2 regions of the Thalassotalea sp. G20_0 genome follow, and region 2 is predicted to be linked to the other one. Evidence: predicted binding sites of a transcription regulator. Region 2 holds the regulator's gene; the other holds the start of a gene.
The links. Region 2 encodes FNR, which switches genes on or off when oxygen is low (the NO sensors DNR and NnrR bind a similar motif). Its sites were predicted from a motif close to TTGATCTAGATCAA; they were not measured.
Positions count from the first base shown of each region.

Region 1: the regulator FNR is predicted to act here: its motif matches at 1,465-1,478, upstream of frdA (fumarate reductase (quinol) flavoprotein subunit).

Region 1 covers NZ_JAGHQV010000005.1:69,273-76,522, forward strand. Annotated here, with positions in the region: gene J7438_RS04190 (amino acid permease) at 122-1,318, shown strand; gene frdA (fumarate reductase (quinol) flavoprotein subunit) at 1,619-3,409, shown strand; gene J7438_RS04200 (succinate dehydrogenase/fumarate reductase iron-sulfur subunit) at 3,419-4,168, shown strand; gene J7438_RS04205 (fumarate reductase subunit C) at 4,168-4,557, shown strand; gene frdD (fumarate reductase subunit FrdD) at 4,577-4,930, shown strand; gene J7438_RS04215 (hypothetical protein) at 4,981-5,307, opposite strand; gene J7438_RS04220 (CAP domain-containing protein) at 5,304-5,723, opposite strand; gene J7438_RS04225 (SDR family oxidoreductase) at 5,854-6,549, shown strand; gene J7438_RS04230 (hypothetical protein) at 6,573-7,232, shown strand; gene J7438_RS04235 (Hpt domain-containing protein) at 7,227-7,250, opposite strand, start outside.
Region 2 covers NZ_JAGHQV010000049.1:19,369-26,618, forward strand. Annotated here, with positions in the region: gene J7438_RS21015 (hypothetical protein) at 1-192, opposite strand, end outside; gene hemN (oxygen-independent coproporphyrinogen III oxidase) at 623-2,017, shown strand; gene fnr (fumarate/nitrate reduction transcriptional regulator Fnr) at 2,550-3,308, shown strand; gene J7438_RS21030 (adenine phosphoribosyltransferase) at 3,388-3,945, shown strand; gene J7438_RS21035 (hypothetical protein) at 4,081-4,620, shown strand; gene J7438_RS21040 (TraR/DksA family transcriptional regulator) at 4,665-4,994, opposite strand; gene J7438_RS21045 (ankyrin repeat domain-containing protein) at 5,300-7,066, opposite strand.

The DNA.
Region 1 (7,250 bases), on a different contig from region 2:
TAAGCAGTATTTACCTCCGTTTGAGGCTCGCCTTGTCCAGCTGGACATAATCAGGCGGGTATCTCTATTAAATTCCCCTATCTTTATCACTGAAATTTATATTCAGTAAAGGTACTTGCTTATGTCTGAATCCAGTCGTTCCACCGTAATTGGCAGTGCGTTAATTTTGTCAGGAACGGCCATCGGTGCGGGCATGCTTGCTTTGCCGCTGGTATCAGCCAGTACCGGGTTGATGCCGGTTATGATTATTTTTGCGGTGACAGCATTCTTTGCGGTTATCTCTGCCCTTTATGCCTTTGAGGCCAATGTCGCCATCAAACCTGGCTGTAATTTGTATACCATGGCCAGCAGAACATTAGGGCGGATGGGGAAGGTGCTCTCTGCCATTGCCCCTCTCGGGCTTTTTTATGCATTGATGTCCGCCTACTTCGCCGGGGGCGGGTCGTTACTGGCGCAGTACGCTCAATCAGTGGTTCCCGGAGCTTCCTCTCAACTGTGCGTGATATTCTTTGCCCTGATTGCCGGTGCCTTTGTTTATTACAGTACCCGGGCGGTGGATCTTGTTAACCGTATCTTTTTCACCCTGATGATCGTTACTTTTATTCTTGCCCTGATGTCACTGGCACCTTCGGTGCGTTATGAGAGCATGATACATACGGCGAGGGTTGAGTATTTATCGGTTCTGGCGGCACTGCCGGTGATATTTACTTCGTTCGGTTATCATGGTGGCATTCCCAGCATTATCATTTATCAAAAGAAGCAGCTGCAGCATATTCCCCTTATTTTTCTGTTAGCGACCCTGATCCCGCTGGTGGTTTATATCTTGTGGCTGGTGGCGGTGATGGGGGTATTGCCCGAAGGCTTATTACTGCAAATCAGTCAGTCAACCGGGGCAACGGCTTATTTAATCTCAGCATTAAGCAGTGATAAAGATGTACACACTATTCTGTACCTGTTTTCTGATCTGGCGCTATTGACATCCGTGTTGGGCGTTGCCCTTGGACTGTTTGATTATCTTGCCAACTTATTACAAAGGGCGGATACCCGCATCCATCGGCTTCAGACCGCCCTGGTGACCTTTATCCCACCGGTTATTATTGCCATTATGTTTCCGGATGGTTTTGTCGCCGCGCTGGGTTATGCGGCGGTTGCTCTGGCCATTCTGGCTATCCTTCTGCCTACGGCAATGGTCTATGTATTAAGAAAGCAACCGGCCTATGAAAACCCGTTTCGGGCACCCGGGGGAACGGTTTTGATGTCAACCTGTTTTGTATTTGGCTGTATCATCATTGTGTCTCAATTTATTTCGAGGCTATAGGCTTTTTTCGTAAGTTGATAATTAAAAGTGAACCTTTGTTAATTAAACAACAAATCTGCATATCTTAAAATTAAAGCGGTTGCTTATAGTGGTTGATCCTATTGATTTATATTGAAATTACGGTTTTTCCGAAATATTGATTTATTTTGTTTTATATCAATGGCTTTAATTTCAGGTTTATATAAACTTCAGTTCTAGATTTTTAACCCTTCTCTCATTATTCAATTTGGCCAGTTCGCTGGCTGTCTCTATTTGGGACTCTTCCCGGAGATGGTGGTGAACGGCGGTAGAGGTTTGCGTATGCAGGTCATAAAGGCTGATGTAGCCATTGTCGGTGCCGGAGGTGCCGGTCTTCGGGCTGCGATTGCCGTTGCCGAAAAAAATCCTGAGCTTAAAGTGGCATTGATTTCCAAAGTCTACCCTATGAGGAGTCATACGGTGGCTGCAGAAGGCGGTTCAGCCGGTGTCATTCAGGATCATGACTCTCTGGAAAACCACTTTGTTGACACGGTGGCCGGTGGTGACTGGCTCTGCGACCAGGATGTGGTGGATTACTTTGTGTCCCACGCCACTGAAGAGATGATCCGCCTGGAGCACTGGGGCTGCCCCTGGAACCGTAAGGACGACGGTGACGTAAACGTTCGTGCTTTTGGTGGTATGAAGATTGAGCGCACCTGGTTTGCTGCGGACAAATCTGGCTTCCACATGCTTCACACATTGTTCCAGACATCCACCAGGTACCCATCCATTGAACGATACGATGAGTATTTTGCCACTGACCTGATCATGGAAGATGGCCGTGCTCAGGGCGTTGTTGCCATTGAAGTGAAAACCGGCGAACCAAAAGTATTCCTGGCGAAGTCAGTGGTTCTGGCAACAGGCGGCTCTGGTCGTATTTTTCGTTTCAACACCAATGGTGCCATTGTGACCGGTGACGGCCATGCCATGGCCCTGCGTGCTGGCGCACCGCTGCGTGATATGGAGTTTGTTCAGTACCACCCAACCGGTCTGCCAGGCTCCGGTGTATTGATGACGGAAGGTTGCCGTGGTGAAGGCGGTATCCTGTTGAACAAGGATGGTTACCGTTACCTGCAGGATTATGGTCTGGGGCCAGAGACTCCGGTTGGTCAACCAAAAAACAAATACATGGAACTGGGCCCGCGTGACAAGCTTTCCCAGGCCTTCTGGCAGGAGCAGCGCAAGGGCCGCACCATTGAAACGCCACTGGGCGATGCGGTGCACCTGGACCTGCGTCACCTGGGCGAACAAAAGCTGATGGAGCGTCTGCCACTGATCTGTTCCCTGGCGAAAAACTACCTGGGAGTTGATCCGGTTCATCAGCCAATTCCGGTTCGTCCTGCGGTTCATTACACCATGGGTGGTGTCAGAGCGGACATCAACTGTGCCACCGATCTGGCCGGTCTGTTTGCTGCGGGTGAGTGTGCCAGCGTCGGTATGCACGGTGCCAACCGTCTAGGTTCCAACTCTCTTGCTGAGACTGTGGTCTTCGGTAAGGTTGCCGGTGAAAGTGCGGCCGATTTTGCCAGCCAGAACGTGATGTCTGATGAACGTAAATTGCTGGATCAGGCGAAAGCACACCTGGCGGCCATCGAAAGCCTGCGCAATGCCAATGGTACTGAAAAAGCATCGCATCTGCGTCACGAAATGGTGAAAACCATGGAAGACAACTTCGGTATTTACCGGGTGGGTGAAGAGATGCAGGCCGGTCTGGACAAGATCTCCGAACTGCGTGAGCGCTTTAAAAACGTCAAGGTGGAAGACAAGAGCAAGGTCTTCAATACCGAACTGATGCAGGCCTTTGAGCTGCAAAGCTCACTGATGGTTGCTGAGTGTATGGCTATTGGTGGTGTTGAACGTAAGGAGTCCCGTGGTGCGCACCAGCGTATTGATGGCTTTGAAGCCCGTGATGATGTCAACTTCCTGAAACACTCCGTCACTTTCTATAACGGTGATGCCAAGCCTCGTCTGGAATATGAAGACGTGAATGTAACCCGCTTCCAGCCAGAAGAGCGCGTTTATGGTGCCGCAGCCGAGAAGAACGCGGCTGAGAAAAACGGTGAAGGGAAGTAAGGAGACCCCATGAGTGATAAAACCATAACCATCGAGATTCTGCGTTATAACCCGGAAACCGATGACAAGCCGACATTTGGCACTTTCACTATTCCTTATGTGGAAGCCTGGTCCATGCTGGATGCCCTTGAGCATATCAAGGATGAACTGGATTCCAGCCTGGCTTACCGCTGGTCCTGCCGTATGGCGGTGTGTGGCAGCTGTGGCATGGTGATCAACGGTACACCAAAGCTCGGCTGCGAAACCTTCCTGCGGGATTACTATCCGAATCCCATTCGTGTTGAGCCACTGGCTAACTTCCCGATTGAAAAGGATCTGGTGATTGACTCTGAAGACTTCATCAAGAAACTGGAGTCAGTGAAACCGTACATCATCAATGCGATGGAGAAGCCGGTTGAAGAGGGTGTGAATAAGCAGACGCCTCAGCAGCTGGGCCTTTATAAGCAGTTCTCCATGTGCATTAACTGCATGCTCTGCTACTCCGCGTGTCCACAGATGGGCTTGAACCCACTGTTTACCGGTCCTGCGGTGATTGCCCTGGGGCACCGTTATAACCTGGACAGCCGTGATGATGGCTATGAACAGCGTACTGAAGTGATTCAGGGCAAGAATGGTGTCTGGTCCTGTACCTTTGTGGGTTACTGTTCTGAGGTTTGTCCAAAGAATGTTGACCCGGCTGCTGCTATCAACCAGAACAAACTGCAGGGTTCTCAGGATTGGGCGCTCTCTTTCCTGATGCCACGTAAAGGAGACAAGTGATGAGTCGTCGCCCCTATGTGCGTCCCATGAAGCGCACCTGGTATATGGATCATCCCTTCTACCGCCAGTACATGGTACGGGAATCCTCCTGTGTATTTGATGGTCTCTATGCCATCAACCTGTTTGTCGGTCTGATGCAGCTGGTCAAGGGTGAAGCAGCCTGGAATAGCTGGCTTGCCTTCCAGGCCAACCCGTTGATGATTCTGTTTACCGTGGTTACCCTGGGTCTGACTATTTACCATGCCGTCACCTATTTCGATATGACGCCCCGCGTTCTGCCACAGCAGATTCGTAAAATGATAAAAGACAGTGTCGTTAACAAATTGATGTACGTTGGCCTGGCGGTGGTTTCTGCCATCATTCTGGCTGCGGCCACCATGGGACTTTGATGGGGATAGGAGAGGGAACATGAGTAATAAACGCCATATTGAACCTCTGTTGTGGAGTCTGTTTGGGGCTGGTGGCACCACTATCGCCTTTTTCTTTCCGGCCATTATTTTTGTGGTTGGTCTGGGTGTGCCTCTGGAAATTATTCCGGCAGAAGCGCTCTCTTATGAGCGAATGTCTGCGTTCTTTCTGGAGAGCTGGATTGGCAAGCTGGTGCTGATGGTGGCTTTGGTGCCTTCTTACTGGGCCTGTATTCATCGTATTTACCACGGTGCTCACGATCTGGGTTTCCACCCGGGGGTTGGGGTAAAAGTGGCCTGTTATGGTGGTACGTTGATTCTCAGCCTGGCAACCATTGCTTTATTGCTGGTCTGATCAGGTTTTATAAGGGGGCTGAGTAAGCCCCTTTTTTTGGGCATAAAAAACTAGCCCGGTGAAGCTTTTTCAGAGCGTTGGCTTTTTTCCTGAAGATAATTTTGCTCGATTCGCCGTTGATTACGTGCCTGAGCTATTTTCTCCGCTAATACCGGGTCTTTTGTCAGTAATTCTTCCTGTTCAAACATCACTTGATTGATCTGCTCGTGAATTTTCTGGGTGATGCTATTGACCATTTGATTACGATTCACCGCGGTTAGTGAGTGTGTCTGGATAAAACTGTCCACCGCCATTCTGATCATGGAACCCAGCGGGCTGTCATGTTCATCGGACTTTTGCAGAATAAGATCGAGACTGCCCAGGTTTTCGAGTGTCATGATTTGAGTCCTCCGGTCAGGGCACCAGCGGCTCTAATTGTATAGAGGTCCGCAAAGTGAATGCCTATTTGCTGATGAATCTCTTTGGGCAGAGGACTGACTGTTTTTATTTCAGCCAGAACTTTATCCAGTTGATCCGTTGTTTTACAAGCAAGAATTGCGGGCAAAACACCACCCCATTGGCCCTGCTCTGTCAGTGCTTTGATCATTTCCAGATGATCCGGTGATAAAGACTCAACCTGACGTTGGCCAACGGCCAGATTGCTGGTTGCATTAGCGGTTCTGTCCGATTGGGGAGTTGCCCTGGTTTCACTGACCTCCCGTCCTCTATGACTGGCTTTGTTATTAGCAGGGGAGGGAGCCTCTTGTGCAGGTATATAAGACTTCTGGTTGTCGCCAGTTATTTTTGGAGGCATCTTTTCCATCCCCGGTTTGCCATCATAGAATGTTTTGTAAGTTTTTTGCCTTGTTTACGAGTAAGATAATTTATCGGCGGCTTCAGCTTTATTTCTACCGGAAGCTGCCAGTTTATCCGGGAGAGTCTGCATGCAGAAAATAGTGGTGGTGACCGGCGTTAGCCGGGGGCTGGGTCTGGAACTGTGCCGTCAATATCTTGCGCAGGGTGCCAAGGTTTATGGTTGTTGCCGTTCTCCGGAACAGTCGCAGAAACTGCTGGAGCTGAAACACAGTGCTGGCTACCAGTTTGAGCTGGTTCCCCTGGACATTACCCAGCCCGGAATGATCCATAACCTGCAGTATGTGATTGAAGAGCCCATTGATATCCTGATCAATAATGCCGGAATTTATGGCCCTTTCGGTCTGTCTTATGATGAGGTGACCGTTGATCCATGGATGGAGGTTTTGCGGGTTAATTCGGTGGCCCCGATGATGGTTACGCAGGCACTGGTGGAAAAAGTAGCCCAGAGTCATGAGAAAAAAATCATCATGATGTCCAGTAAAATGGGCAGTATGGGGGACAATCAGAAAGGCGGGAGTTATATCTATCGCTCTGCCAAAGCCGCATTGAATGCGGTGGCTAAAAGTCTGGCCATTGACCTTGCCGGAAAGGGTATCAGTGTCGGTGTCTTGCATCCGGGCTGGGTTCAGACGGATATGGGGGGCGCTAATGCTCCGATTGATACGGAAACATCAATCAGGGGCGTTCGCAAGGTTATTGATCAACTTTCTTTGAAAAACAGTGGCCAGTTCATCAATTATGATGGATCAGTGATTCCCTGGTAAGTTGATTAACCGGTGAAATTTGCATGCAATCTATTGTTCAATCGTTACACTTTTTTGCCCGTTTTGGCTTGAGCCTGACGGTTTTGTTTCTATTGGCTGCTATCCCCTCTGAAATCGCAGGCTTTTACCTTCAACAGTCTTTTGCTGGCAATAGCGAGATAAGTGGCGGGTTTGCAGATCTGTTTGCATCAGTATTGATAGAACCGCTGGCCACGGGGGCAGCGATTTTCTTTATTGAGAGTCGTGATCAGGGCGAGAAGCTAAGCCTTTACGACAGTTTAATAAAGTCGGCGGGTATCTATTTTCCGTTGGCGACCAGTTACCTGATCGTGTTTGTATTAGTCATGCTGGGGTTTAGCCTCTACCTGATACCGGGATTTTATCTGCTGTACAAATTGATGTTTGTGGAGTTTCGGGTTGCCCTTAAGGGTGAGCCTCCAGTGGAGGCTATTCAGGCAAGCTTTAATCAGACGAAGCAGCAGTGGTCCCTGTTATTATTGCCTTTTACTGTACTGCTGCTCACTCTGCTGTCCTCACAATCCCTTATTAGCTATCTATTGATGAGCCCTGAGAATGTACTGTGGTTACAGGTTATTGGTGGTGTTCTTGAAGCGCCCTTTATGGCGTTTGCCGTTGTGGTTGGCTTTCGACTGTTCAGCTTGACCAGTCTGCGGCCTTTATAGTTTGGGATATAGGGCTTC
Region 2 (7,250 bases):
GCGAGCCTCGTCAATAATGGGATACGGAGTAACATGCCAGAAGCCCCAGTCATAATCGCTTCTGACAAAACCCTCGGAAAAAAATGAAAAGACATGACGATTGCGATCTGAAAAAGGTTCGTAACCCGGGATTTCTTCCCATTGCCCGGCACTATTTCTGAATTCAGCATACATATGTATGTCCGCACCCATAATGACTCCTCCTGTCTGATCAGTGACCAGGACATATTTGTGAATTTTTATGATCTAGCAGCAAAAATAGCACATTCAATGAACCCACCAATCACTGTCAATCAGCCCCTTTTCAGCACAACCCTGCCAGCCAAAGCATTATTTGCTCGATTAATAACCAGATGGCAGATACAATAGCCGACCTCAACAGCTTCACGCCACGTTGGACACAATCCTCATTACAGGCCCCAAAGACGAACCATAAAGGCATACCGGTTCGGTTCTTACCTATTGACACCGATCAAAGAACAACCTTGAAAATCTCTCTAAACTAGCCAAAAACATCATGACGTAATACAGACTGTTTTTGCCTTAACCTTTCCGGCACCAAAAGACCGGCCAGAAGGCGAACACACTGACTAATAAGACATGAAGATTACCGAGAGCAATAATGAATACTGCACCAGTTTGGGATAAAGACCTGATTCACCGATACAACCACTCAGGCCCGCGTTATACCTCCTATCCCACGGCGGTGCAGTTTGATGGCAGCTTTGATATTGAGAAATATCATCACAATGCCCAGTCCAGTGCCAGGGCCATCAAGCCCCTGTCACTCTACTTTCATATCCCGTTCTGCTCCCATGTCTGTTATTACTGCGCCTGCAATAAAATTGTGACCAAACACCGTGGGCGCGCCAATAGTTATCTGGAATACCTGTTTCGTGAAATAGAGATGCAGGCAGCACTCTACAGTCAGGAACAGCGGGTTGAACAACTCCACTTTGGCGGTGGCACACCGACCTTTCTGAGCAGAGATCAGATGACGGATCTGATGGGCCATATCCGCCAGCACTTCCAACTGACCCAAAGCGATACCGCAGACTACTCCATTGAACTGGATCCCAGGGAAGTAGACTGGCCCATGATGGGCACCCTGAGGGACCTCGGCTTCAACCGGATCAGCATGGGCGTTCAGGACCTGAACCCCAAAGTGCAGCAAGCCGTTAACCGGGTACAACCTGAAAGCATGATTCAATCCATTCTTGATGCTTCCAGGGTCATGGCATTCCGCTCGGTACATATGGACCTGATATACGGCCTGCCTTTCCAGACCACCAACAGTTTTATGGAAACCATTGATCGAGTGGTTGATATGGCTCCGGACAGGCTATCCCTGTTTAACTACGCCCACCTGCCCCACCGCTTCAAGCCACAGCGCCGAATCAATGAGCAGGATCTGCCTGCGCCGGAAATGAAGCTGGACATTCTCCATCAGGCCACGGAAAAGCTGCTGGATCAGGGCTACATCTACATCGGTATGGATCACTTTGCCCTGCCAGACGATGAACTGGCCATTGCCCGGGAAGAAGGCACGCTGCACCGGAATTTCCAGGGTTATACCACCCATGGCCACTGCGACCTGATCGGCATGGGTGTGTCTGCCATCAGCCAGGTAGGCGACACTTATGTTCAGAACAGCACCGATGAAGCCCAGTATTACTCAATGATCAATGAACAGCAGTTGCCAATGGTACGCGGCCTGAAGATGACGGATGATGACAAAGTCCGCCAGGCAGTGATTACCCGGCTGATCTGCCACTTCAAATTGAACTTCAGCGATATTGAAGCGCAGTTTGGTATTCAATTCAGAGACTACTTCCGGGATGAGCTGGCAAGGCTGGAGCCGATGAGGGCAGACGGCCTGGTCAGTCTCAATAGCGATGGTTTGCTGGAAGTACTGCCGAAGGGAACGCTGCTGATCCGTAACATCTGCATGCAGTTCGACCACTACCTCAATCAACCTGAGATGAAAGAAAAGCCTCTCTACTCAAAGGTTATCTGAATAGCTGTACACTCCGGAGCGATAACAAAGCTCTGGAGCTCTCTCCTGCCACCACCGAAACTGCCTGATCATCACGCACAGTGCTGAAAACTCTCTGCCAGGAGGCTGCCTATCAGAAAAAAACTGAAACCGACTACTATTTGTCATCACTCTCACATTGATTTACTTAAGGCATAAGTGCAAAATCTGCCAGGTCAGTCAAATACCACGAAAGAAAATTTAATCCTGTGACATAAGACAATGTCAGATTGATTTTCCTGGGATAAAGACACACAACCACCAGGAGCCATGACCATACTATTGTCAGGGTCATCTCTGAGCTGGATAGACGACACGGCAGATGAAAGCCCACCGGAACAACCGCAGTTTATGACGCATTGCTGAAGCAGCACCAAACCCCTACTTTAGGTCTGCCCGGTTGCGTACATACCTGATTTACACTCCGGTAGTACTTTTCATACACTTGGTTTTCCGTAAACCTGGTTTCCATAAACAGTGTCGAATTTCGCCAATACGACTTTGAGGCCTCTCAATGACGTCAAAGCCCAACGTCCGACAGCCGAGCCATGTGGCCTGCAGAGACTGCAGCCTCAGCTCACTGTGCCTGCCACTGGCACTGAGCATTAAGGATATCGATCAGCTGGATCACATTATCAAGCGTGGGCGTCCTTTGAAAAAAGGCGAACACCTGTTTCTGGAAGGTGACCCCTTTACCAGTGTCTTTGCTGTTCGCTCAGGGGCTCTCAAAACCTACACAGCGACCAATGAAGGTGAGGAACAAATCACCGGATTTTACCTGCCCAGCGAAATTCTTGGCCTGAGCGGTATGGATACGGACACCTATCCGGTGTCGGCCCAGGCGATGGAAACCACCATGATCTGCGAGATTCCTTTTGAGCAACTGGAAACCCTTTCCGATCAATTCCCGGAACTTCGCCGACATCTGATGCGCCTGATGAGCAAACGTATCCGTGAAGACCAGCAAATGATGATGCTGCTGTCCAAGAAAAACGCCGATGAACGCATTGCCACATTCCTGATTAACCTGGCCAGCCGTTTTCGTCGCCGGGGCTTTTCTTCCCAGTCGTTCCGACTGTCCATGTCGAGAAATGAGATGGGGAACTACCTGGGCCTGGCGGTAGAAACGGTTAGTCGTGTATTTACCCGATTCCAGAAAAACGGCCTGATCTCCGCCGTGGGCAAGGAAATCGAAATTCGCAACTCGGTTGAACTCTGTGCCCTGGCCGGGGGAAAAACCCTGGAACCCAACCCGATTGCTACCGATCCCTGACTTTATCCTCTAAAGAAGCTACCCTATGAGGGGGCTTCTTCCTTTTTATCCATTGACTGATAGCGGCATGCACTCTCCCATGCATACAAACGAATGTTCATCCGTTCAGGAATATCTGCGAACACAAATCAGAACCATCGCGGACTGGCCCCATGAAGGCATCCTGTTTCGGGATATCACCACACTGTTTGAAAACCCGGAAGCCTGGCGTAAGGCCGTGGATGTCATGGTTCAGCGTTATGAGAACCAGACTTTTGATCGCATTGGCGCTCTTGATGCCCGCGGTTTCCTGCTTGGCTCGACACTGTCCTATATCATGAACAAGCCGCTGGTACTGTTTCGCAAGAAAGGCAAACTGCCCGGCAAAACCCTCAATGTCGAGTATGACCTTGAATATGGCAAGGCCGTACTGGAAATGCATGAAGACACCATTAAGGCCGGTGAAAAAATTCTGCTGATGGATGACCTTATCGCCACCGGAGGCACACTGCTGGCTGCCGATCAGCTGATCCGACAAGCAGGTGCCAACACACTGGAAGCTGCAGCTATCATCAATCTGCCAGACCTCAAGGGTGCTGACAGACTCAATGCGGCGGGCATTCCAACCTATGCCCTGTGCAATTTTGCCGGTGAGTAAAACCACCCTCAGTTCAGAATTTCAGGGATGATACGATATGTCTCTTAGATCCAAAGTTAATGTCTGGATCTGAGAGCCCCGCCCGCAGTTACAGGACGCACGAACCGGGTCCGACCCGGAAAAAGGACTTTGCAAATGGGAATATGCGCCAAGGAACTAAGGCACTATGTTGTTCGCCCCGCACTCAAGCATCTGGGCATGTGGAGCCCAACTGCTGAGAACCTGCTGCTTGGTACCGCAGCCAGAGAGTCCGGGCTTGGTTTTCATCTGAAACAGGCCAATCACCAGGCACTCGGTATTTATCAGATTTCTCCTCGCATGCACCGCAATATCTGGGACCTGTTCCTGGCCCCAAACGCTGACTTATCCAGCAAAGTTCGGGGACTGGCCAGCCAGCGGGAGTTTCTTTCCCATCCCCATCATGAACTGGCGACCAACCTGGTTTACGCCACCGCCATTGCCTGGCTTATCTATCACCGCTGCGGTATTCAGATCGAAGATATTGATAAAGACGATATCACGGCCATGGCCAGGTTATGGCAAAAGCACTTCCACAGCAGAAACCCCGGAACAATCCAGAGCTTCTGCGAAAGCTATCAAAAGATGATTATTGAATCAGGCTGCTCCACAGAGGAGTCAACGTACTTTAACCAGGCTGCTGCCAAACCGGCATGACAGGATTCAGTCTGGCTGCTCCCTTAACGCTTGATGATGCTCCCCTATAACCCCTTAGCCTCAGCACATTGAACACAAAGGTCAGCATAAGGCATGACCTCAAGGCGCTGAACCGGAATTTCCTTACCGCAGGACAGGCAGAAACCGTAATCGCCCTCATTTATACGATCAAGGGCGCGGTTAATTTTACCCAGTTCAATCACCGCCTCGTTACCCAGTGCATCAATAACCTCATCATTCTCCCGTTCCTGCGCCTGCTCAGACCAGTCTGCACTGTTTTTTCGGGAAGCATCCTTTTTAATTTTACCCAGACGCGTATTCAGCTCATCCCTGCGAGCCATCAACCATTTCTGCCACTTATCATGATCTGTCATTTTGCTACCCCTGCACACAAATACTGTAGAATCCTGCTGTTTATTCTATAAAGAATGGTTGTATCAAAAGGTCACTCTTTACCATAAAACAACGCCGACGAACCTTATCCCCACTCACAAAAACGGATAAGGTATTAATTAAAAACCTGCGGCGTACTGATTCTTTCCAAAATCATGAATTCAAATAGTAGATCATTGATACCGTAAACGTAATATTCAGTTTCAATCCGGAAAAACATTTTCCCACCTGGTACATCAATTCAATGAGTTTGATGTGAACAGGCTGAGTGGTGGATAACCAGGCATTACAACACATAAGGCAGTCGTTTCAGCCACGCTATGCAGGATGTGTGATTGAGCTGTCTGGCAAGTACCAGGGGAGTCCTGCCACGTGCGTTTCTCACCCGATGATCTGCCCCGGCATTCAACAGCATCCTGACAACTTTCAGGTTGCCATTGAATGCCGCCATATGCAGAACGGTATTGCCGTTGTGATCGGGAATATTCAGGTCCGCTTTCGCCCGGATCAGCAGGCTGAGGGAAGCATCAAAGGAGAAATGAATAAAGGACATATCAACGGCATAGTGCATGGCCGTGCAACCGGAATTGTCTTTAATATCAAGCTGAGCACCCGCCTGGATCAGGGCTTTCAGGCTATTGCAACGGTGTTTAAGCACAGCCAGATGCAGTGCGGTCTTACCCTCAGCGTTGGTCATGTCAGGATCGGCACCGGAGCGAATAAACAGACGCAGGCACACATACCTGCCGTTGATGACGGCGTCGTGTAACACCGTGTTGCCAGCCGAGTCCCTTGCCGAAAAATCCACGTTAGCCTCAACGATGGCCCTGACGCACTCAAGATGGTTGCGTCTGGTGGCTATGTGCAGCGCTGTCACAACGCTATCGCCGTTGGTAAAGGCCTGGATATTGGCACCCCTGCGGATCAGGGTTTGCACGCTTTCAAGGTGCCCATGATAAGCAGCAAGGTGCAGGGCATTCCAGCCACAATTGACAAACGCCTCAGCACTGGCTCTGTTATCAATCAGGATTTCCAGACACTCGCTGTGGTTTCGCAGGGCCGCGTAATGTATCGCCGTTCTGCCAACGGGGGTCACTGCGTCAAGGTCCGCACCTTTATCGGCCAGTAATTGCAGGCATTGGCCATGACCACCGGTGGCTGCATGGTGAACTGCCACCCGGCCATGGCGGCTGGCTATGGCCATGTTACACCCATTGCTGATGAGAATATCCATAACCGCCCTGTGGCCGGCCTTGGTCGCCAGAATCAGAGGGGTTCTGCCACGGCTGTCCACGGTATCAATAATGCCCGGATTCCGGGCCAGTATCCTGACACACTCACAACGACCTTCCAGGGCAGCAATATGCAGTGGCGTTCGGTCATCGCTGTCCCTGATGGCAGGGTTTGCCCCTCCCAGAACCAATGCTTCGGCAAACTTACCGTCTTCCAGCCTGGCGGCCAGGTGAAGGGCTGCATTACCATCCCGGTTAGCCATGTTGAGACCCGCACCGGACTGAATCAGAAAATTAACCACATCAAGGTGGCCATTGACCAGGGCAAGGTGCAGTGCGGTCATGCCGTCATGGATGGCCACGACATCCAGCGCCGCCCCCGCTGCCACCAAAGCCCTGACGCAACCAATTTGCCCACTGCTGGCGGCCATATACAGCAGACGGACATGATGGCCTGTGTCACCGGTACGAAACAGGGCAAAGACAACACTCGGGTCCAGGCTCAGCAACTGCTGAAGCTGTGCCAGGTTTCCGGAGCGACAGCAACTCAGGGGCATTGACTCGCTGTACGCTGAGCGCTCATAGAGCTTCGCCCCACCCTCTCGCATCAGTGGCACTGCACAATCAAGACAGACCGGGCAAGTTCGTCTGGACAACTGTCTGCTGTCAAGCCAGGGGGTCAGACATTGCTCGTGATAGCGATGGCGGCAAGGGGTAATCATTACCCTGTTGTGTCCAAACAATCCAACCAGACAAATCGGACAGACATCGTTTAATGGTTGCCTTGTCGGGTTGGAAACTGGAGAAATTGAATTTTCCATCAGTATTCAGGCCACCGTGTGCCCGGTTGATTTCATGAACAACCGGTGATTTCATGAACAAACACTATTGACAGAAAAATTGTGGACTGGTTCCTGAACGGCAGCGGAGAAGCTGTCCTGACTGCTATTGGCGCACCTTCGCAATCTGATCTGAATTGAACGCTCGCATAGTCAGGCTGCACAG